3 regions of the Burkholderia sp. F1 genome follow, and region 2 is predicted to be linked to each of the others. Evidence: riboswitches for the same ligand, from Rfam matches in the RefSeq annotation. Region 2 holds a riboswitch; each other region holds the start of a gene.
The links. A riboswitch is a leader RNA that binds a small molecule or an ion and turns the genes downstream of it on or off. The one in region 2 is predicted to bind ZMP and ZTP.

Region 1 (7,815 bases), on a different replicon from region 2:
GCGCCGCCCGGTAAAGCGCGGTCACGGCCGACGTGCGATGCGCTTGCGCGGCCTGTTGACGGTATGACGGAACCGCCACGCCCGCCAGCACCGCGATGATCGCCAGCACGATCATCAATTCGAGCAACGTGAATCCAGCCCGCCGACGCATGCGTGCCTCCATGCTCATCGGGGCTGCGCGGCGACGCGACGCCATCTCTGCGCGACGATCCGTCCGTCGCGCATCTCGACCTGCATCTGCAGCCAGACGGCGCTGGACGCATGCGCGCCGACGCCACGCGCGGTGACGAGGTACGCACGACCGGCGGCGGGCCGTGCGATGCGCCACGCCTCGATCAGGCAACGCGGCGGCTGCGCGGCCACCGGCCATCCGGCAAACGGCGCGAACGCTTCAGGCATGTCCAGCGCGGGTATTCGCCGCCAAGCGTCAGGCTCGGCATGCGACAGGCCCGCGCTCAGGTATGGCGCCGAGCCCTGCCGCAAGCGCTCGACACACGCGGCAAGCGCAGCATCGGCCGCGTGAAACGCGATCAGGCGGTCCGACAGCGCGCGCGTGCGGTGCGCCTCCGTCAATGCGGATTCGAACCACGTGCCCGTCAGCGCCGCGATGGCCGCACCGACCGCCACCACGGCCGGCAGCGCCATCCCTGCCTCGCGGCAAACGCGCATAGGGGGCGTGTGCCCCGTCGCCCGTTGTTCGGCCCGGCTCAACGCGATGCTCCGGATGCGCGCCGCATCCCGGTCTGGTGATCTTCGCGCTCGGTCGACGCATTCCTCAACGCCACGACACGATGCAGCGTCAACCGCGCGCGGCGATCCGGCGCGATGGCGGCATGGCCGTCGCAATCGACATGACTGACGCGCTCCCGCATCGGTTCACCCCGCGCCCGCACGCAGACATGGACGGCAATCACGTCGCGCCAGTCGTCCGCGCGCATCGCGCGGGCATCGACGAACCGCGTCTCGCCACGTCGCAGAAAACGCAGGCGCAGCTGGTCGATTTCCGATACGACCGGCTGCGCGGTCCCCAGGCGCCCGTTCCCTTCGCAATACAGCTCGGGCTCGCCCGTCGTCGGGCTGACGTGGGCGTCGAAGCGGTTCGACACGAGCGTTCGGTCCGCCGGCGCGCCGACGCCCTGCCCCAGGCAATCCGATACCTGGCCGTTCACCGTCGGCCACGTCGACATTGTGTCGCCGACATAGCGAACCAGCAGCGCGTCGGACGACGCAGGTGCTGGTTCGCAGCGCACCTGGGCATCTTCGCCGCGCACGCGAGCCGATGCGCACCCGAACAGCGGCGGCAGCGGCGAGCTCGAGAGGTCGAGCGGCTGAAAGCCCGCCATCTGGATCTGCTGGCCGATCAGCGTCAGTGCGGTGCTTGCGGCGTCGCGCATGCGAAACGCATCGTCGGCCCGGCGTTGCCCGACACGCTGCGCGTGATACAGCGCGCCGACTGCCGCGAGCACGAGCAGGCCGACCGACATCGCGATCAGCAATTCGAGGAGCGTATGCGCACGAGCGCGACGATCAATGCCCATCGGTCGGCACCTCGCGGAACGGGATCCGCACGCATGACGGCGAACGCGCCGATCGGTCGACCGTTTCGCATCCCGCAGCATCGCCGTCACGCCAGCCGACGGTCGCCAGCCGGACGCCACCCGGCCCGCCATCGATCGTCATCGCGCCATCCGGCAACGACGCGACGGCCAGCGCCGCGAGGCCCGCATCCGCGCCGGGTGTCGCCCGCGCGCTTTCGATGCGTGCATCGGCCAGCCACAATGCACGTTCGCGCCAGATCGTCGAGCGCTGCGCACGCGCCATCGCGAATTGGCCGCCAGCCACCGTGAGCATCATGACGGCGAGCAGCGCGACCGCCACCGCCGCCTCGATCAGCGACGCGCCGCGCATCGTGCGCCGCGGGCTCATCAGGCCGCCTCGCAACGACCGGCGACGACGCGCGCCCGGCCGCCCGCCGCGATCCGCACGCAACGCGCCGCGCGTGACGCATCGGCCTCCGGCCCGCTCCGGCGCGGCCGCAGCTCGAACCGCCGGATGCCGCCGATTGCCTGACCGGCCGGCGGCGCAAAGGCCAGCTCGTGCGCGACGCCCGCGACGATCACGTCCGGATCGCGCGGATACCGCCGCAGCACCTGCGCCCGCTCGTCGAAATGTCCGCTCACGAGCCAGCCGCACGACCATTCGCCGTCGTCGCAGCGCTGGCCGGGATGCACACAGGCGCCGTCATTCCCTGCCCGGCACAGTGTGACGCGCACGCCAAGGCGCGCCGCTTCGGCCCGCGCGAACGACAGCGCGCCAAGCAGCGTGCGCGAGCGGGCGTCGACCCGCTCGCGCATCCGCCACTGCTCGAACGAAGGCGCCGCGTACAGGCCGAGCCCGGCCAGCACCGCGACCGTGACCATCAGTTCGACGAGCGTGAATCCCCCCGCCCTCCACGCTGCTCCGCTGCGCCACATCGCCGTCCTCCGTCAACGTCATGCGACGACTGTAGCGGCGCGCACGCTGGCGCACCATCTGCCGAACGGCCAGCTGGCGGCGCACGGCCACGCCGGCCACAATCGGCGCAGCATGAACTCGGAGGGAATGCGATGAAACGACGCAGCGCGTCAGCGCTTACGCGGGGGCTTGGCAGCCGGAGAGGCGCGACGGAACTCTTCGATCACGTCGGCAAATTCGGACACGTCTTCGAACCGGCGATACACCGATGCAAAGCGCACATAGGCAATCGTATCGAGGCCGCGCAACTCGTTCATCACGAGTTCGCCGAGCTTCTCGCTACGCACTTCGCGCTCGCCTGTCGCGAGCAGCAGATATTCGATGCGGGCGACCGCCGCATCGATCGCGTCAGCCGCAACCGGCCGCTTGCGCAGCGCGAGTTGCATGCTGGCGACGATCTTGCGACGGTCGAATTCCGTGCGGCTGCCGTCCTTCTTCACGACGGCCGGCAGGGCCAGTTCGACCCGTTCGTACGTCGTGAAACGCTTGTCGCAGGCGGAGCAGCGGCGGCGCCGGCGAATCGCGGCGCCGTCTTCGGACACGCGCGAATCCACCACCTGCGTGTCGTCGCTGCGGCAGAACGGGCAGCGCATGAGCGATCAGCGATAGACCGGGAAACGCTTGGTCAGCTCGGCCACTTGCGCGCGCACGCGCTCGATCGTCGCTGCATCTTCCGGGTTGTCGAGCACGTCGGCGATCAGGTTGCCGACCAGCTCGGCCTCGGCCGTGCCGAAGCCGCGCGTCGTCATCGCCGGCGAGCCGAGACGGACGCCGCTCGTGACGAACGGCTTTTCCGGATCGTTCGGGATCGCGTTCTTGTTGACCGTGATGTGCGCGGCGCCGAGCGCGGCTTCCGCTGCCTTGCCGGTGATCTGCTTCGCACGCAGGTCGACCAGCATCACGTGGCTTTCGGTGCGGCCCGACACGATGCGCAGGCCGCGCTTGACCAGCGTCTCGGCCAGCACGCGCGCATTCTCGACCACCTTCTGCTGGTATGCCTTGAAGTCCGGCGACAGCGCTTCCTTGAACGCGACGGCCTTCGCGGCGATCACGTGCATCAGCGGGCCGCCCTGGATGCCCGGGAAGATCGCCGAGTTGATCTGCTTCTCGTACTCGGCCTTCATCAGGATCACGCCGCCGCGCGGGCCGCGCAGGCTCTTGTGGGTCGTGGTCGTGACGAAATCGGCGTGCGGCACCGGGTTCGGGTAGACGCCCGCGGCGATCAGGCCCGCGTAGTGCGCCATGTCGACCATCAGGTACGCGCCGACCGACTTCGCGATCTTCGCGAGACGCTCGAAGTCGATCTTCAGCGCGAACGCCGACGCGCCCGCGACGATCAGCTTCGGCTTGTGCTCCTGCGCAAGCTGCTCGGCCGCTTCGTAATCGATGTCTTCGCTTTCGTTCAGGCCATAGCTGACGACGTTGAACCACTTGCCCGACATGTTCACGGGCGAGCCGTGCGTCAGGTGGCCGCCGTGCGCGAGGCTCATGCCCATGATCGTGTCGCCCGGCTTGAGCATCGCGAAGAACACGCCCTGGTTCGCCTGCGAACCCGAGTTCGGCTGGACGTTCGCGGCTTCGGCGCCGAACAGCTCCTTCACGCGGTCGATCGCGAGCTGCTCGACGACGTCGACGTATTCGCAGCCGCCGTAGTAGCGCTTGCCCGGATACCCTTCGGCGTACTTGTTCGTGAGCTGCGAGCCCTGTGCGGCCATCACGGCCGGGCTCGTGTAGTTTTCCGACGCGATCAGCTCGATGTGATCTTCCTGGCGGCGGTTTTCCTGCTCGATCGCTGCAAAGACTTCGGGATCGACGTTCGCAATGGTGCTTTGGGCTCTGTCAAACATACGGTTTCCGTTAAGTGTGTACAGGTTGACCGGGGTGGCCGAGTACATTGCGCTGCTGGCGGCACCAGCTCGACGTGGCGGAAGAATCCGTATGACGTGAGGCAGGGACAGCCACCGGCGATGCACGCGACGGCGCACAACGGCTGCCCAGGCGAACGGCAAAAACGGCGCCCTGCGCTTCACGGTGGGATGCTCCACCTTGAACCCGGGGGTTCTATCGCCAGTCACGCAGGGGTGATGAGCGCGTTAGTTTATTGGATGCGTCATGAATAGGCAACCGCGCGGCGGCCACCGCAAACAAACGGGGACAGAGTTGCGCCACCCGCGCCGGCTGAGCTTTGCGCCTTGCCGCGGTGCGGCAATCTCAGTAGGCTTGCAGGTTCCCCACCCGCTACCCTACCGACCAGGAGCAGCAATGATCGTGTTCGTCACAGGCGCGTCCGCCGGCTTCGGCGCCGCCATCGCCCGTGCCTTCGTCAAGGGCGGCCATCGCGTCGTCGCGACCGCGCGCCGCAAGGATCGTCTCGACGCGCTCGCGGCCGAGCTCGGCGACGCACTGCTGCCGCTCGAGCTCGACGTGCGCGACCGCGCCGCCGTCGAAGCCGTGCCGGCCGCCCTTCCCGCCGAGTTCGCCGCGCTCGACGTGCTTGTCAACAACGCCGGTCTCGCGCTCGGCGTCGAGCCTGCCCACAAGGCCAGCCTCGACGAGTGGCAGACGATGATCGACACCAACTGCTCGGGCCTCGTGACGGTCACGCACGCGCTGCTGCCGGGCATGATCGCGCGCGGTCGCGGCCATATCTTCAACCTCGGCTCGGTTGCCGGCACCTACCCGTACCCGGGCGGCAACGTCTATGGCGCCACCAAGGCTTTCGTCAGGCAATTCAGCCTGAACCTGCGCGCCGACCTGATCGGCACGCCGCTGCGCGTCACCGACATCGAGCCGGGCCTGTGCGGCGGCACCGAATTCTCGAACGTCCGCTTCCGCGGCGACGACGCGAAGGCGGCCGGCGTGTACGCGAACGTCCAGCCGCTCACGGCCGAGGACATCGCCGACACGATCTACTGGATCGCGACGCGTCCCGCGCACGTGAACATCAACACGATCGAGATGATGCCCGTCGCCCAGGCGCCGGCCGGCCTCACCGTCCATCGCGGCTGACGGTCCGCCGCGAGCCGCCCCGGCGGCCGGCTCGCGGCCCGGAACATTCCGTTACGAATCGGTTGCAAGGCGGCCTCCCCGCTTCCGGTAAAATGCGCGCCATGACTCAGCCTACCCGCCCCCCGGAAGCGCCTTCCGGCTTCACCTGGCCGGTTCGCGTGTATTACGAGGATACCGACGCAGGCGGCATCGTCTTCTATGCCAACTACCTGAAATTCTTCGAGCGCGCGCGCACCGAATGGCTGCGCGCCTGCGGCATCGACCAGCGGCGCCTCGCCGACGAAACGGGCGCGATCTTCATCGTCCGCAGCACGGCGCTCGACTATCGCGCGCCGGCGCGGCTCGACGATACGCTCGCGATCACGAGCCGGCCCGGACGGATCGGCCGCGCGTCGGTGGAATTCATGCAGGAAGCGTGGCATGGCGACACGCTGCTCGTCGCCGGGCAGATCCGCATCGGCTGCGTCGACCGCACGGGCATCCGGCCGGCGGCAATCCCGCCGACGGTGCTCGACGCGCTGCAACGCGGGCCCGTCATCGACGCCGGGCACACTGTGTTGTCAACGAGGCTCGCGTGAGCCCCGTTTAGACAAAGCCTATGAACTTGCCTTCCTGAACCGATACTAAGCAAGGTTCGGCGTCAGGCGCGGCAGCGGCACCCCGCGCGCAGCGCAGCGCCCGCGCCGGGCAACCCCGGCCGGGAACGCCTAGCCGGGCCCCTTAGCCGGGCGCCCCCGAAGGGACGTTACTCAAACCTCTATGAACACTTCTCAAGACCTGTCGATCATTTCCCTCGTCCTCAATGCGAGCGTCCTGGCCCAGGCCGTGATGGGACTGCTGCTGCTGCTGTCGCTGATGTCGTGGACCTTCATCTTCCGCAAGTGGTTCGCGATCCGCCGCGCACGCGCACAGACCGAGCGTTTCGAACGGGATTTCTGGTCGGGCGGCGACCTGCAGGCCTTGTATCAGAGTGCGGCGAACAACCGCCACACGATCGGCGCGCTCGAGCGGATCTTCGAATCGGGGATGCGCGAATTCCTGAAGGCGAAGGAAAAGCGCATCAGCGACCCGGGCCTCGTGCTCGACGGCGCGCGGCGTGCGATGCGCGCGTCGTTCCAGCGCGAGATGGACGTGCTCGAAGCGAACCTGGCATTCCTCGCGTCGGTCGGCTCGGTCAGCCCGTACATCGGTCTGTTCGGCACGGTCTGGGGGATCATGAACTCGTTCCGCGGCCTCGCGAACGTCCAGCAGGCAACGCTCGCGAACGTCGCGCCGGGCATCGCCGAAGCGCTCGTCGCCACCGCGATCGGCCTGTTCGCCGCGATTCCGGCCGTCGTCGCCTACAACCGCTACGCGCACGACATCGACCGCCTCGCGATCCGCTTCGAGACCTTCATCGAAGAGTTCTCGAACATCCTGCAGCGTCAGGCCCAGTAAGGAGCGCGACATGGCCGGAACTCCCATCCGATCCAGCATGCGCGGCGGCCGCTCGCGCCGCGCGATGGCCGACATCAACGTCGTGCCGTACATCGACGTGATGCTCGTGCTGCTCGTGATCTTCATGGTCACCGCACCGCTCGTCGCACCGTCGATCATCAACCTGCCGACCGTCGGCAATGCCGCGCCGCAGGAGCAGACGCCGCCCGTCGTCGTCAACATCAAGGCCGACCGCACGATGAGCGTCAAGTACAAGGGCAACGCGGGCGCGACGCAGGAAGACACGATGACGAAGGCCGAGCTCGACAGCTTCATCGCCGCCCGTCAGGCGGATCATCCTGACCAGCCGGTCGTGATCGCGGCCGACAAGACCGTGCAGTACGATGCGGTCATGACCGTGATGTCGGATCTGAAGGCGCGCGGCGTCAAGCGCGTCGGCCTCCTCGTCAAATCGCAATGAAACGGCAACCCCCGCGCAGCACCGCCTACCCGCCGATGCCGCCGCGCGAGCGCGGCACGTGGCGCGCGTTCGCGCTCGCGGCGTTGATGCACGTGCTGCTCGCGCTGTTCCTGTATCACGGCGTGCAATGGCAGAACAGCACCCCGGCCGGCGCCGAGGCCGAGCTTTGGACGACGGTGCCCGACATGCCGGCGCCGCAGCCGGCCCCGACGCCGCCTGCCCGCGTCGCCCCGCCCCCTCCCCGGTGAAGAATGAGGAAGCGGACATCGCGCTGCAGCAGAAGAAGCGTCAGCAGGAAGCCGCCGCACGCGAAGCGCTGCTCGAACAACAGCGCCGCGCGCAGCAGCTCGAGGCGCAACAGGAAGAGCAGGCCAAACGCACGCAGCTTGCGGCCA
Region 2 (7,815 bases):
GGCTATCCGATCAAGGGCTTCGTCTGGCGCCACCGCGCGGGCCAGGACGATGGCGAGCCGCGGCCCGTCGTGATCGTCAACGCGGCGACGTCGGTGCGCTGCCGCTACTATTTCCGGTTTGCCGCGTACCTGCACCGGCACGGCTACGACGCGATCGTGTACGACTATCGCGGGATCGGCGAATCGCGGCCCGCGCAGCTCGCGCGGCTCGACGCGACGTGGCTCGACTGGGGCGAGCGCGATTTCGAGGCGGTGCTGCGATATGCGCTCGCCGAGTTTCCGGGCCAGCCGATCGACGTGGTCGCGCACAGCATCGGCGGCTTCGTCGCCGGCCTCGCGCCGTCGAACCATCTGGTCCGCCGCGTGTTCACGATGGGCGCGCAGTACGCGCACTGGCGCGACTACGCGCCGCGCGGCAAGCTCGCGATGCTGTGGAAGTGGCATGTCGTGATGCCGGTGCTGTCCGCGCTGTTTGGCTACTTTCCGGCCAAGCGCCTCGGCTGGATGGAGGACACGCCGAGGGGCGTTGCGCTGTCGTGGAGCCGCAGCCGGCCGGATTTCGAGGACACCTACCGGCGCGCGCCGATCGCGCGCGACGACGCGCAGCGCCGCGCGCTCGTCCGGCGCTTCGCCGGGATGCGCGCGCAGGTGCTCGCCGCGAGCGTCACCGACGACCCGTTCGGCACGATTGCCGCGATCGAGAGGCTGCTGCGGTATTTCACGCGCAGCAGCGTCGTGCATCTGCGGATCCCGCCGGATGCGATCGGCGTCGACAGCATCGGCCATTTCGCGTTCTTCCATAGCCGCTTCGAAGCGACGCTGTGGCCGATTTCGCTCGGCTGGCTGAAGACCGGGACGCTCGCGCCGGCGACGCCCGGCCGGATCGTGTCCGAGCGCGACGCGCCGAGGCAGGCCGATGCGGAGCCGGCGGTCGAGCATCAGATCGTGCTGTTGTGAGCGGGCGGGTTGACCTGTCGAGCGAGGTGCGGATGTGCTGCTGAGTCCACATGAAATCGCCGCGCTGATGGTGCTGGCCAGCGCGCCATGCCAGCTGGACGGCGAGCTGGCGGAGGTCCGTGCGCTGCTCGGCCACGGCCTCGTCCAGCTCGACGCCGATGCGAGCGAGCACGCGCGCGTGCTGCTGTCGGTTCAGGGGCGGGACGTCGTGTCGCGGCTGGCGTCGACGCCGGCTGCGCGGGGGTAGTGGTCAGCGCGTACCCGGGGCGCCGGTAACCGGGATCGTCAGTTCCATGCTTCGCCAAACACGTCACCCAGCACGCGGGATTTCCATTGGCATTCGCGCCACTCGAGATCCGCTTCGGAGTCGAACACCACGCCGCCGCCGACGCCATATACGCCGGTGCCGTTTCTTTCCAGCACAAGCGTCCGGATGGCGACATTCAGCGAAAAATCCCCGTTGGGCGCCATCCATCCGATGCTGCCGCAATAGAGGCCGCGATCCGCCATTTCAAGTTGCCGGATGCCGCGCATGGCGGCGATCTTCGGCGCGCCGACGACCGAGCCGCACGGGAAGAGTGCGCGCAGCACGTCGAAGAAGGGGGTGTGCCCGATATCCGCGTTGATCGTCGACGTCAGCGTCCAGATGGACGGGTAGCGTTCAAGCTCGAACAGCTTCCCGACGGTGACGGAGCCGGTGCGGGCGATTCTGCCCATGTCGTTGCGCAGCAGGTCGACGATCATCGCGTTCTCGGCCCGGTCTTTCGAGCTTGCCTGCAGCATGCGCGCGGACATCCGGTCCGCTTCCGGGTCCGCATGCCGGGGCGCGGTGCCTTTCATCGGGCGGCTCGTCAGGATTCCTCCGGAGCGGGACAGGAAAAGCTCGGGCGAGAAGGACAGGACATATGAGTCGCCATCGTCGATATAGGCCGCATGCGAGACCGGGTGCAGATTGATCAGGCTGCGATAGAGCGACTCCGGGTCACCTTCGTACCTGACGTCGACCGGAAGCGTGTAGTTGATCTGGTAGACATCCCCATTCTCGATCGAGCGCTTGATGGCCGAGATCCTTTCCTTGTATTCGTCGAAGCCGATTCTCGGGCGAGCACTGAGAATGCGGCTGGAGCGATGCGCCGGCAGGGATTTCCACGCGGGCTCGTGCGACGCGCGCTCGAAGACGAGGGCGGTCAGGCGAGGCGTGGCGTTGTCCGCGGAATGCGAACCGTTTTCCATCAGCGCGGGTTCGAGCCACTCGCCCAGGGAATAGGCGAGTTTGAGGGCAATCCAGCGGCCTTCCTTTTGTGCATCGTCGATATCGGCGATGGCCTGCGGCAGTTCATCGACCGTGCTGGCGGAAATTTTCTTGACGAATCCATGCAGCGCAAGGGCGCTGTCCTGGATGGCATTTTCAAAGCGGCAAGTGACCATCAGACCCGCCGCGCGATGAGCGCGCCGGTTTCCGGCGCATGCGTGGACGAACGGAATGATCCGGGAACCCGGAGGCAATGGGAGGCGCGGGAGAGGGCGGGCATATTCCTGACCGTCGAATGGTTCAAAGGGAAACAGGCCCAGGCGCGCGGCAACACGATTCACGTCGCGCTTCCCGATAGTGTTCTATCTCGTGGCGCCAGTTACGCGACGCGCCGATTCTCTCATACCCGTATCGGCTTTTGTCGTTCGTGTCGTGAGCGCATTCAATGCGGGACGCGGTCACCACGAGGCCGCGAATGCCGCCGGTCCTTCGTGCGATGGAAAATGCGGCAGCACTTCCTCGGCCAGTTCCTGTATCACCTCCGCCGCTGGCCGTGGCGAGAACTGGATACCCAGCGCGGCATGGTTGACGCCCGCTTCCCGCCATTCCTGCAGCAACGCGATCAGCCCCTTGCGTCCGGTTCGCAATATGAACCCGCCGCGCAGCGGGGTGCGCGGGAAGTCAGGATCGTCCACCAGATCCAGCCATTCGTTGGTCATGTGCGGCCGGAATCCGCCGTCGGGAATCAAGGCGCGCCACACGCGGATTTTCTCGGCCAGGCGCTGCGGCCCCAGGCAGTCGTGCGTGGCGCCGGGATAGGTCAGCCAGCCATCCGCTTGCGCGGCGATCCATGCCTGCGACTGGCCGGACGAACCGGTGACGATCAGCGGAACCATGCCGGCGGCGGGCTTGGGCAGGCACTCGGCGCCGTCGAAACGCCCCAGCGGCGAATCGATCGCCAGGTGGCCCGCCCCCATGAGCTGGCGGAAATACCCGACCGCCTGCGCGAACCGTGCGCCCCGTGCTTCATGTGCCAGGCCATAGGCCGGAAATTCGATGGGCCGGTCGCCTGACGCGATGCCCAGCACCAGCCGGCCGCCCGACAACCGGTCGATGGTGGCTGATGCCTTGGCCAGGTCGATCGGATGGCGCAACGAGAAGATTGCGCTGCCCGTTGCCAGTGCAACTTTCTTCGTCCTTGCGGCAAGGAAGGCCAGATAGGTGAAGGGATCGAATACCTGTCCGGCGTCGCCGAACGACGGATCGAACAACGGCACGTCGCGCACCCATACGGCGGCAAAGCCGCGGCGGTCGAGGTCCGCGACGAGGTCCGCCTGCCCGGCCAGCGCGCGCATGTCGCCGTCATAGACGCGCAGCGGCAGAAAGATGCCGATCGTCAGCCGGTCGGGCGCGAACATCCGCCGGTAGCCCGGATGCACGGCAAACGCGGGATAGGAGGCCCCGCATGGAGCCTGGAGGGAATCCATGTCGTTCATGTTCTTTGAGTCCTTGAATTCATGCATGCGTTGCGGGCGCGGGCAGCGTGACGCCCTTGCGTACCGCGGGTCGTGCCGAGACACGCTCATGCCACGCGCACAGGTGCCGATGCCGGCCGAAATCCAGGTCGATGATCCGCGCGATGTGCGTCCAGCCGAAGGTGGCGATGTCGGCGATGGAATAGTCGTTGCCGGCCAGGTACGCATGCGCGGCCAGGCGCGCGTCGAGCACCGCGAAGGCGTCCTCCGTCAGGCGCCGGTAGCGTTCGATGGCGGCCGGGATGCGTTCGTCGGCGAGCAGCTCGAAGTGGACGCGCTGACCGAGGATCGGCCCCATGCTCGACGCTTGGAACTGCAGCCACTTGATCGCCTCCCAGCGGGCCTGGGTACCTTTCGGCAGGAGCCTGCCGGTCTTTTCGGCGAGATAGAGCAGGATGGCAGCCGACTCGAACAGCGTGATGCCGGTCTCGTCATCCGTGATGACCGGAATGCGGCCGTGCGGATTCAGCGCGAGAAACGCCGGCTGCCGGTGTTCGCCCGAGTCGACTCGGACGTGATGCAGGCGATAGGGCAGCGCCAGTTCCTCCAGCGCAATCGTTGCCTTGAAGCCGTTGGGCGAGCTGTCGGTGTAGAGGTCGATCATCGTGCGCTTTCTATGTTTAGATAATCTGAATCAAGTTGAAAAACTAAACTTGAGTCATTGTCTTTCACGTGAAACGTCCGAAAAAGCGATAATTTCTACCCGACGAATTTAGATAATCTAAATCCAATGTCCACCTTTCTTCCGTTGCAGGCCTTGCGTACCTTTGTCGAAGTCGGTCAACGCGGCAGCGTCAAGGCGGCTGCCCAGGCGCTGCATGTCACGCCGGGCGCCGTCAGCCAGCAAATCCGGCTGCTGGAGGACCGGCTCGGCGTGGCGCTGTTCGAGCGGGCGCGACAGGGCGTGCGCCTGACCGAGGCCGGCGCCGGCGTCCATCCGTCGCTGCGCGATGCCTTTGCACAGATCGATGCGGCCGTGGATGCGCTGGAAGCGATCAAGGCTCGCCAGACCCTGACGGTCAGCACCGTGGCGACCTTTGCCGCGTCGTGGCTGGTGCCGCGTCTGGGGCGCTTCAACGCGCGCCACCCGCATATCGAGGTGCGCGTCGAGGCGACGTCCGCGCTGGTGGATTTGCGCCGTGATCGCGTGGACGTGGCGCTGCGTCACGGTCTGGGGCGTTATCCCGGGCTGGAGGTCACGCGGCTCATGGCGCCGGTGCTGGTGCCGGTGGCCAGCCCCGGCCTGGTGGCGAAGGGCCTGATGGTTGGGAATCCTGGAGATTGCCTGAACTATCCGCTGCTGCACGATTCCGACCGTGCCGACTGGCCGCTCTGGTTCGCCGCGCATGGTGTGCCTGACGATCCGCGCGCCGCACGCGGGACGGCCTTCGAGGATGATTTCCTGCTGATTCGCGCCGCGGAAGCGGGGCAGGGCCTGGCGCTGGTGCCGGAGGTGTACGCGCGGGAAGAAATTGCCGCGGGGCGTCTGGTGCAGGTCCTGGACCGGCCTTGGCCGGCCAGGTTCGCCTACTATGCGGTCACCCGGCCGGACGCCGCGCAGCGGCCGGTAGTGCGCGCGTTCATGGATTGGATCGTTGAAGAGGCCGCGGGCGTGGCATGACGGGGCACGCGGCTTCCCGGGGCGTTGAAGCGTTCTCCGATCATCCTCTTGTTCGCATGCGCGGGTCGGAAATTCGACGCTACGACAGCCACATCGGAATGATCGAGGCCACGAGCAACAGCGCCAGCATCCCGTTGAGCAGCCGCCATTGCAGATCGGTTCGCAGCAGGCGGGCGAACAGCAGCCCGGCGGCGCACCACACGGACAGCGACGCCATCGCCGCGACGCCGAACGCGCAGCCGAGCAGCACGCCCAGCCGAAGCGGCCCGGGCGCGAGCGCCGCGAACGATGCGGCCGCGCCGAGCGTCATCGCCCATCCCTTCGGGTTGTGCCACAGCATCCAGACGCCGCTCGCGAAGCCGGCCGGCTTGCGCAGATGCGCGTCGAGATGCGGTGCGCCGCTGCGTCCGATGCGCGAGGCGAGCCACACCAGATAGCACGAGCCGATCGCTTTCATGCCGAGCTGCAGCGCAGGCATCGCCAGCAAGATGCCGCCGAGCCCCGCGGCCGCGGCGGCGGCCATCGACGCGAGGCCCGCCGCGATGCCCGCCATGTAGGGCAGCGACCGCCGAAAGCCGAAATGGGCGCCCGATGCGGTCGCCAGGGTCGTTGCGCCGCCCGGCGTAACGGTGGAGACGATGACGAACAGGAACAACGGCAGGTAATCGTGGAGCAGCACATGGTCTCCAGGCGGTCGAAGATGACGATCTGCTGTTTTACCTGCGCGCCGCGCGTAGAAACAGCGAATGTTCCTGATGCGTGCCATTAGCCTCCATAATGCCGGGATGCCACGCAATCTCGACATCGCCTTGCTCCGCGCCTTCGTCACGGTCGCCGACCGCGGCAGCATGACGGCTGCCGGTCATGTGCTGCATCTGACGCAAGGCGCGGTCAGCCAGCAGATCGCGCGGCTCGAGGCGCTGTCCGGGCCGTTGTTCTTTCGCGAATATCGCGACCTGCGCCTGACCGCGGCGGGGGAGCGGATGCTGGGGCACGCGCGGCGCCTGCTGGACGTTCACGACGCGTTGTGGACGGACATGACGGCGGGCGCGGTGGACGGCGTGGTTCGCCTCGGTGCGCCGCAAGACCTCGTCGGCGCGTATCTCGGTCCGATCCTGAAGGGCTATGCGCAGGCGCATCCGCAGGTGGAGCTTGCGCTGACCTGTGCGGCTTCGCCGGCGTTGCTGCTGGCGCTCGAGCGCGGGGAAATCGACGTGGCGCTGATCGAGGAGCCGGCGGGCGCGTCGCGCGGCGAATGCATTGCCGTCGAGCGGCTGGTGTGGGTCGGGGCGCGAGGAGGAAGCGCGCATCGGATGCAGCCGCTGCCGGTGTCGATGGTGGATGAGACCTGCGGGTTTCGGCAGGCGGTGCTCGATGCGCTGCGCGAATGCGGGCGGGCGTGGCGGACCGTGTTCGAAAACGGCAGCATCGATGCGACGGCGGCGACGGTGCGCTCGGATCTGGCGGTGACGGCCTGGCTGGCGTCGACGGTTCCGGACGGCCTCGATGTTCTGCCGTCGGAAAGCGGGTTGCCTGAATTGCCGGGCTTCGCGATCAATCTTCATGTGTCGCTGGGGCAAGGGTCGGCGGCGGTGGGGGAGTTGGCGCGGTGCTTGAAAGAGGGGTTGGGGCGGGGGCGGCAGGCGGCGTGATTGGCGTCCGTTTGGCCCGGTGATCGAAATCCGGTGGACTTGCGCCGATGGTGCCGAGATTGTGCCGAATGCCGTCGCGGATCTGAGCAATGGCCGGACACCCAATGAGAAACTGCACGCAGGCCACCTGCACATCACTGCAAATGATCCGGAAATCCATAGGCGCGATTTTTACCGTGGGGCGCACATGCGGGCTTGGCGCGCTGGCGCTTGGACTCGGTGCGTGGGTCGTGCCGGCAATGGGTGCGGCGCAGGACGCCGACGGGTCAACCTGTCATGCAATTCACATGAAACGGGTCGTCACGCTGTCGGGACAGTACGCGGTCGACTACGACGACGAAGCGATCGGGTCGGACGTCTGGTTTACAGAGGACGATGCATCGGCGAAACGGCTCCCCGATCGTTCGCAACGATCCGGCGTGCTCGTGTTCACGAACCGGAGCGATGCGGCGCGCCGCCTGCGGATTCCGGCAGAGCGGCCACGCGGTGTATGCCGGCTCGAAGGGACCGCGAAAATAGCAATCCGGGAACTGGAAACCACCTGCCCGGGGCAGGAGGCGCCGGATCATGCCGTTCTGGAACGGGTCGTCAGCGCGAGCGCGCCAAAGCGGGTTGCCTGTGACGCCTCTGCTCGATGATCGGATGAAAACCGGTTGCCGTACCCAATCAGCTCGACCGAGTCCGGCCAAGAAAAAAGGCGATTGCTGTCAAGCAATCGCCTGAAACCATCCGCTGGTACGCAAGGCCACCCAGCACAGACGGGACACGGCCATGCAGCCGCGCCTAAGGCACTCGAGG
Region 3 (7,815 bases), on a different replicon from region 2:
CAGGGAGGCTAAACATGAGTCGACGCGTTCTGACAGTGCCTGGTCACGGCAATTCGGGAGCAACACACTGGCAAAGTATCTGGGAGGCTGCAAAGCCGGGGCACTGGCGACGCATGAAGGTCGAAGACTGGGATCATGCCGTCTGCGACGAATGGGTAGCGGCAATCGATCGCGATGTGGCGGCTCTCGGTCCTGATACGATCATCGTCGCTCATAGTCTCGGGTGCCTTGCGGTCGTGCATTGGGCCGCGCGTCGCGCGGTCGCCATTCGAGGGGCACTGCTCGTCGCTGTTCCAGACCCGTCGACATCGGCCTTTCCCTCCGCCTTCAGCCTCGGGTTCTCGCCCGTACCGTCAGCAAGATTGCCATTTCCCAGTATCGTGGTTGCAAGCAACAACGATCCCTATGGGGCAATCGGTTATGCACAGTCCTGTGCCAGTACATGGGGCAGCGAATTTCTCGACGTCGGAGCACGCGGACATTTGAATGCCGCCAGCCAACTCGATGACTGGGTTGAGGGATACCGGCTCCTGCAGCATTTTGACGCGAGTGCGCCTACCTGACGGGCAAGTTGCCCGGATTCATCATCGCCGGAATATGGGCTACGAGTGCGTCGATGGCGACCCGGGTCTTGCAACGCAGATGGCGCACCTGCGGCCATAACGCATGGATTTCCTGAGAGCGGACACGGTAGCTCTCCAGGACGGGAACCAGTTCACCGCTTTGTACGTATCTGGCCAATAGCCAGCCAGGTAGCCAGGCGAGGCCATAGCCTTTGACGGCTGCAGCCGCGATTGCCTGAACGTCATCCATGCTGATCCGTGACCGTATAGCTAGCCGCCGGACATGGCCGCCGGCAGGTTGCGCATCCCACGGCGCGGGGACGCCTGTGCGAGACGGTGCTATCCCGATGTGCCCGTCCAGTTCCTCCAGGCTGCCTGGTATGCCATGTTGCGATAGATAGTCCGGAGACGCGCCGATGCTGACGTACTGGACACCCAGATGTCGGGCCGCCAGTGTCCCGCTGTCGTGCAGGTTGCCGATGCGGACGGCAAGGTCAAAGCCTTCTTCGATCAAGTCCACGTACCGATCGCTGAACGACAGGTCGATATGCAGTTGCGGATAGAGACGCGTGAGCTCAAGCAGGATCGGGGCGACGCATAGATGCCCGAAGGCCTCGGGCACGCTCACCCGCAGTCGGCCACATGGCTCCAGGCGGCCGTTGTCCAGATCGGCTTCCGCCGCGTCCAGTTCCGTTAGCGCGCGCACGCAGCGCTCGTAGTATGCCTGCCCCTCTGTCGTCAGTACCTGGCTACGTGTGTTGCGCTGTAGCAGTCGCGCACCTAGCCGTGCTTCCAAACGGGCGATCGCCTTGCCGATCGCCGAGCGTGTCAGGCCGAGTCGCTCTGCTGCGGGCGCAAATCCGCCGGCTTCGACGACCTGCACGAACGTTGTGACCCCATCCAGTTTGTCTTGCATCGCGATCTCGATTGGTTCCTGCAGGGAACATTGTATGAGAAGTTATTGAGCCAATATGGGAAATTTATTCCCATAGACTGTGCTGCGGCGTGGGTTGCCAGACCCCTTCCCTAAATCTTGGAGCGAAAGAACCATGCAGGTGCGTGACATCGAGGAACCGCCCCGGCCGCAGACAGGCCATCCTTTTGCCGCGCGCAACGCTGTGGCGCTACTGGCCGTGTGCCTGGCCGCCCTGATGTTCGGGTTGGAGATTTCCAGCGTGCCGGTGATCCTGCCCACGCTGGAAGTGACACTGCATGGCAATTTCAGCGGCATGCAGTGGATCATGAATGCCTACACCATCGCCTGCACCGCCGTTCTGATGGCCACGGGAACACTGGCCGACCGCTATGGCCGCAAGCGCGTATTTCTCTGCACCATCGTGCTGTTTGGCGTCGCCTCGCTGCTGTGCGGCCTGGCGTGGAGTACGCCTGTCCTGATCGCCAGCCGCTTCCTGCAGGGCGCGAGCGGCGGCGCGATGCTCATTTGCCTCGTGGCAGTACTCTCGCACCAGTTCCCCGACGGCGCCGAACGCGGCAGGGCGTTCGGCATCTGGGGCATCGTCTTCGGTATCGGGCTCGGGTTCGGACCGCTGATCGGTGGCCTGATCGTCGCCGTGTCCAGTTGGCAGTGGGTCTTCTGGGTGCATGTCTTCATCGCGGCCCTGACGCTCGGTCTGGCCATCATTGGCGTGCGCGAATCGCGTGATCCGCACGCACGGAGACTGGACCTGGCTGGCATCGTCACCCTGTCCCTCGCCGTGCTGGGACTTGCCTACTTCGTGACGCAGGGCGCCGAGACGGGATTCGGCAGCGCTTCCGCCCTGAGCGTCATCGCGGCGAGTGCCGCCAGTTTCGTGCTGTTCCTCGTCGTGGAAACGCGCGTCGCGCACCCGATGTTCGACTTCTCGGTATTCCGGGTACGCAATTTCTCCGGCGCTTTGCTTGGCTCGGTGGGCATGAACTTCAGCTTCTGGCCGTTCATCATCTACCTGCCCATCTACTTCCAGAGTGCGCTGGGTCAGGGTCCGGCGGCCGCAGGCGTGTCGCTGCTGGCCTACACCTTGCCTACGCTGGTGTTCCCACCCATCGGCGAACGGCTGGCGTTGCGCTACCGGCCCGGCATCGTCATTCCCGCCGGCCTGTTCACCATCGGGCTGGGGTTCTTCCTGATGCTCATCGGCAGCCGCATCGAACACGCGAGCTGGCTGACCGTGCTGCCAGGCTGCCTGCTGGCTGGCGCGGGCCTGGGCATCACCAATACCCCTGTGACCAACACCACGACGGGCTCGGTGTCCAGCGCACGCGCCGGCATGGCATCCGGCATCGACATGAGCGCCCGCATGATCTCCCTCGCCATCAACATCGCCTTGATGGGATTTCTGCTGGTGCAAGGGGTGCTGCAATTTCTGCAAATGGCGCTGGCCAAACCGTCCGACGAGGCATCCTTGCGCGCGCTGGCCAATCGTATTGCGTCCGGGAGCCTGCCTTCCGCCAGCGCTGGCGCATGGGCGTCCATGTCTGCGGAGACGCTGGCGGCGACTGGCCGCGCCGCGCTCGTGCACGGTTTCGGCGGGATCATGCTCTACAGCGGCATTGCTGTCTGCGTGCTCGCCAGTGTCAGCTTCCTGATCTTCCCGGACAGGCGGGCGCAGCCATGACCGGCCCCGGCGGGCAGTAGTACGTCTCTGACCTCGTCACAACACAATGTCACGCGGTCATGAGCGCGATCCGTTGCTGGCAATCTCCCGCAGGAATCGGATCGAAGCCTGTTCCAGTTGCGCGATGCCGGGCTCCTCCACCGGAAAGTGACCGCAGTTTTCCAGCATCACCAATCTCTTCTCGCCCTTGATGCGGTCAAAGAACTGCCGGCTCGATTCGAAGCCCGTCCAGCGGTCGTTTTCGGGGTGAGCAAGCAGGAAAGGACAGCGGTCGAAGTCCTCGGGCTCAATGTCCGGCCGCACGGCGAAAATTGACTGCATGAAATTGATCGGCACACGTACGCGGCCACCATAGGGATCCTCGGCAACGAGCCGGTTTAGCGATGGATCGTTCGACATCGCGCCCATTTTGGTAAACCACTTCACGGGCAGTCTCAGTCTGCCGATCAGAGGGGCACAGAAGGGCAACAGGGGCATCATGACGTGGCGCACCAGCGCGTTGCGGGCAAACTGTCGTTTCACCAGCGGCGAGCGCGGATCCGCAAGGGTCGTGGCGATCACGCCAGCAATCGGGCCGTCACCCATCCGCGCCGCGCACAGGTAAGCCAGATAGCCACCAAGGCTTCCGCCGCACAATACTACGCGTCGCCCAGTGTTCCGGTACTCGATGGATGCCAGATCGCATAGCAAGTCGGTCCACGCCTCATAGGAAACCAGTGAAGGAGGCGCCTGACTCAATCCATACCCCGGTAGATCCGGAGCGACTACCTCGTAGCCGGCGCTGTGCAATAGCTTGCCAATCGGCGCGAACAACCGGCCGTATCCTCCTCCTCCATGCACTACGACCACCGTCAGCGGCGATGCAGCGCAGGGAAATCGATCAACATGGATCGATGCTCCTCTCCAGGGGAGCCACTCTTCGTTCGGGCCGCTGGCGGCGGTTACTCGCGCATGTGCGGGAAAGAAGGATTGATACTGTTTCCAATAGGTTTCCGTCTTGTAGCTTGCCTGGGGCATCGGTAGATTTTGTGCGGAACGTGTTATCCAGGGCGATAACTCAACTGTTAGGGGCGTGGAAGGTCAGCATGAATCCGCGTTGCGCAGACCTCCTTAACGCAGGGGCGACGTACAACCGATGCGAGGCGTCGCTATTTCCTGGATTCGGATGCCATCCGCACCGCCAGACCTGTCAGAACGCTTCCCATCAGCCAGCGCTGCACCAATAGCCACGACGGGCGTCCTGACAGGAAGATAGATATCGATCCGGCTGTCACGACGATCAGTGCATTCACAGCGAGGCTGATCGAAATCTGAACGCTGCCAAGCGCCAGCGATTGTGCAAGAACACTGCCATGTCCTGGCGTAATGAACTGGGGAAGCAGCGACAGATACATGACGGCGATTTTGGGATTCGCCAGGTTAGTGACAAACCCCATGCCAAAGAGCTTCCTTGGAGTATCGACCGGTAGGTCGCGCACTGCAAACGCGGATCGTCCGCCCGGTCTGACCGCTTGCCAGGCAAGATACAAAAGGTACAAAGCGCCGCCAAAGCGAAGCGCATCGTATGCGTAAGGTACCGCAAATACGAAAGCCGTAATTCCGAATGCCGCACAGAGCATATAGAACACAAAGCCCAGAGCAACACCCCCCAACGAAATGAGGCCTGCGCGTCTACCTTGGCAAATTGAGCGGGAAATCAGATAAATCATGTTCGGCCCCGGCGTTAGAACCATTCCCAACGCCACAAGAGCGAACATGAGCAATTGTGTGAAATCAGGCATAACCCATCTCCAGGGATAGTAGGTAATGCCCAGGCGCGCGGCGGCAGCAACCTCACGCTCCCCGATAGTGTTCTATCTATATGCGCCAGTCACGTGAGTGAAGAAATCCTAGCATGTCTTCTAGTCTGCCGTCTCGATCCGGACTTCCGCCTGCATGCCCCTGCTCTTCCTCAGCATTCCGACACACAACTCCTGCGCGAGCACGCTCGCCGGCGAAGCCGCTTCCGCGACGCCAAGGGCCACGTATGGGATGCTCATGGGGAAAATTGCGCCCGCCGGAGATGATTTTGGTGCGTCTCCCGGTAAGGCTTGTAGCGTCGTAGATTTCTGTCCAGGATTTCTATAGCAGATCAAAGGTCCAGAGCGACGAATGCAAGACATGATCCGGGGAGTCGCGCCCGCCGAGCCGCCGGATGGGTGAGCGTTTCCGATACCGCGCTCGCGACGCTGCCGCTACCCGTGCAACTCCCGATCCTCGACGCTGGCGCGTTTCCGGCTTTGCTTCATTACGATCAAGCGACCATTGCCCGACACCCGCTCCCGAGCCAAGCCGACATGAAGCCTGCCCCGCTCCGACCCGCGCAGCCGACCGCGTTGCCCGCCATGCCCGCCGCGCATGCGGTGCCCGACCGCAGGCGCATCCGCCGCGACGCGCAATCGGTCGCGTTTGCCGTGACCGGCGACCCGCGCGGCCACCCGGTCGTCGTGCTGCACGGCGGGCCCGGCAGCGGCAGCCAGCCCGGCATCCTGCGCCTGTTCGACCTGACGCGCGTGCGCGTCGTGCTCGTCGACCAGCGCGGCGCCGGCGCGTCGTCGCCGCGCGGCGGCACACGCCACAACAGCACGGCGCGGCTGATCGGCGATCTGGAAGCGATTCGCGAACGGCTCGGCATCGCGCGCTGGGGCGTCGTCGGCGGATCGTGGGGCGCGGCGCTTGCGCTCGCCTATGCAGGCCGGCATCCCGAGCGCGTAACCGGCGTCGTGATGCGCGGCCTGTTCCTGACGTCGCCGCGCGAAGTGCGCCGCCTGTTCACGACGTCGCGCACGCGCGCGCCGCGCGAATGGCGGCGCCTGTGCGCATCGGCGGGCTGCCGCGATCCGCTGCGCCTGCCGTCGTGCTGCGCGCGGCGGCTGCGTCCCGGCGCGGGCGCGGCCGGACAGCGCGCGGTCGCGCTCGCGTGGCGCGCGTACGAGGACGCGGTCCTCGCGTCGCCGCAATCGCGCCATCCGCGTGCGCGCACGATCCGCTCGCACCCGGGCGTCCTCCGGTTGATCGACAAGTACCGGATCCAGGCGCATTACCTGCGGCACGGCTGCTGGCTCGGCGAACGCCGGCTGCTCGCGCTCGCACGCCGCGCGGCAGACGCTGGCGTGCCGCTGTTCGCCGCGCACGGCATGCGCGATCCCGTCTGCCCTATCGGCAACGTCGCGCGGCTCAGCCGCGCCGTGCCCGCCGCCCGGATCGAGCGCGTGCCGGCCGGGCATCTGGCAGGCGACCCGGCATTGGCCCGCAGCGTCGCCCGCGCAATCCATGCGATGTTCGCGGCGATGCCGTGCGCGTAACCGCGCGCACCGCGCGAAGCCCGGAACCGGTTCAGCCGGCCACGCGGTTCCGCCGCGAAGCGCTCAATCCCACGCATAGCGCACGCCGACCCACGCGCCGCGCGGCGCGCCCGGCCCGACGAACTGCTCGTGCACCGGATTCGCGCCGTCGAACGTGTGGTTCGGTCCGTTGAAGAAGTTCTGGCCGAGCACGCCGAAGCTCGCATAGCGCTTGTCGAACAGGTTCGTCACGCTCGCGAAGACCTCGAACCGCTTCGTGATCCGGTACCGCATGTCGAGATCGACGAGCACGTAGCCCGCGATCCTGCCGTTCACGTCCTGGTTGTTCTCGTCGCCGCGCGCATGGACGCCGCTGCGCCACGTGACGTTCGCGCCGATGTCCCACGCGGGCGTCGCCGCGTAGTCGAGCCGCAGCTTCACCGTGTGCGCGGGAATGCCCGGGATGCGGTCGCCCGCCTTGACCTTCACGTTGCCGTTCGCATCGGCGGCCGAGTTCGCCGGGCTGTGTTCGGTCCACGACGAACGGTAGGTCGCGTCGACATGGCTGTACGAAAACCCGACGCCGAGCCGGCCGAGCTGCGTGCGGCCCGCGAGCTCGACGCCCTGGCGCCGCGTGTCGCCGACGTTGCGGAAGTAGCCCTGCGCGCTCGCCGGACTGCTGATGAACTGGATGTCGTCCATCAGCGTCGTGCGGTAGGCGGCGGCGCTCCAGGTCGTCGCCGCGCCGATGCGGCCGCGCGCGCCGAATTCGAACGTCTTCGAGATCACCGGCTTGAGCGCCGGGTCGGCGACGAAGTCGTTCGGCAGCGAACACGGCGCGGCCGGGTCCGCGCACGCGAGCTCGATTGCAGTCGGCGAGCGCATCCCTTCGTTGTAGGTCGCGTAGGCGGTGAAGCCCGGGACCGGGTTCCAGTTGACGCCGACCGCCGGGTTGAAGCGCGAGAACGTGTGATTGCCGTCGAGCAGCGGCTGCATCCCGCTCGCGTCGCCGATCTGCGCCTTCGACCAGTCGTAGCGGCCCGACAGCGTCAGCGTCCAGTGCGGCGTCAGCGACAACGCATCGCTCAGGTACACGCCGAAGTTGGCGTTGCGCGTCCTCGCATTCGTCTGCTGAACGACATCGCCGATGCCGATCGCCGCGCGCGTGTCGGTGAAAGTCGCATCCTGCGACGACGCGACGTAGCGCGAGTTCGCGAAATCGGCCGCGACGCCCGCGATCAGCTGGTTCGCCATCCCGCCGGGCTTGCCGAGCAGCGTGAGCTGCAGGCTGCCGCCGTAGCTGTCGGTGACGAT

Region 1: it holds a riboswitch for ZMP and ZTP, as region 2 does, so the genes downstream of both, glyA (serine hydroxymethyltransferase) here and ACFIMZ_RS36840 (aminodeoxychorismate synthase component I) in region 2, are expected to answer to the same signal.
Region 3: it holds a riboswitch for ZMP and ZTP, as region 2 does, so the genes downstream of both, ACFIMZ_RS22035 (LysE family translocator) here and ACFIMZ_RS36840 (aminodeoxychorismate synthase component I) in region 2, are expected to answer to the same signal.

The regions. Positions count from the first base shown of each region.
Region 1 is NZ_CP172421.1:881,496-889,310, reverse strand. It holds gene ACFIMZ_RS04340 (type IV pilin protein) at 1-151, opposite strand, end outside; gene ACFIMZ_RS04335 (hypothetical protein) at 166-645, opposite strand; gene ACFIMZ_RS04330 (PilW family protein) at 708-1,538, opposite strand; gene ACFIMZ_RS04325 (hypothetical protein) at 1,528-1,926, opposite strand; gene ACFIMZ_RS04320 (GspH/FimT family pseudopilin) at 1,926-2,474, opposite strand; gene nrdR (transcriptional regulator NrdR) at 2,625-3,107, opposite strand; gene glyA (serine hydroxymethyltransferase) at 3,114-4,361, opposite strand; ZMP/ZTP riboswitch at 4,500-4,599, opposite strand; gene ACFIMZ_RS04305 (SDR family NAD(P)-dependent oxidoreductase) at 4,777-5,523, shown strand; gene ybgC (tol-pal system-associated acyl-CoA thioesterase) at 5,616-6,101, shown strand; gene tolQ (protein TolQ) at 6,283-6,960, shown strand; gene tolR (protein TolR) at 6,971-7,420, shown strand; partial or broken gene tolA (cell envelope integrity protein TolA) at 7,417-7,815, shown strand, end outside.
Region 2 is NZ_CP172423.1:575,846-583,660, reverse strand. It holds gene ACFIMZ_RS36850 (alpha/beta hydrolase family protein) at 1-957, shown strand, start outside; gene ACFIMZ_RS36845 (hypothetical protein) at 992-1,204, shown strand; gene ACFIMZ_RS36840 (aminodeoxychorismate synthase component I) at 1,243-2,385, opposite strand; ZMP/ZTP riboswitch at 2,517-2,602, opposite strand; gene ACFIMZ_RS36835 (LLM class oxidoreductase) at 2,668-3,705, opposite strand; gene ACFIMZ_RS36830 (glutathione S-transferase family protein) at 3,725-4,348, opposite strand; gene gcvA (transcriptional regulator GcvA) at 4,475-5,365, shown strand; gene ACFIMZ_RS36820 (LysE family translocator) at 5,445-6,044, opposite strand; gene ACFIMZ_RS36815 (LysR substrate-binding domain-containing protein) at 6,151-7,017, shown strand; gene ACFIMZ_RS36810 (hypothetical protein) at 7,122-7,655, shown strand.
Region 3 is NZ_CP172422.1:667,415-675,229, reverse strand. It holds gene ACFIMZ_RS22055 (alpha/beta hydrolase) at 15-563, shown strand; gene ACFIMZ_RS22050 (LysR family transcriptional regulator) at 556-1,479, opposite strand; gene ACFIMZ_RS22045 (MFS transporter) at 1,613-3,178, shown strand; gene ACFIMZ_RS22040 (alpha/beta hydrolase) at 3,236-4,195, opposite strand; gene ACFIMZ_RS22035 (LysE family translocator) at 4,327-4,959, opposite strand; ZMP/ZTP riboswitch at 4,980-5,062, opposite strand; gene ACFIMZ_RS22030 (hypothetical protein) at 5,080-5,217, opposite strand; gene ACFIMZ_RS22025 (alpha/beta fold hydrolase) at 5,563-6,522, shown strand; gene ACFIMZ_RS22020 (TonB-dependent receptor) at 6,586-7,815, opposite strand, start outside.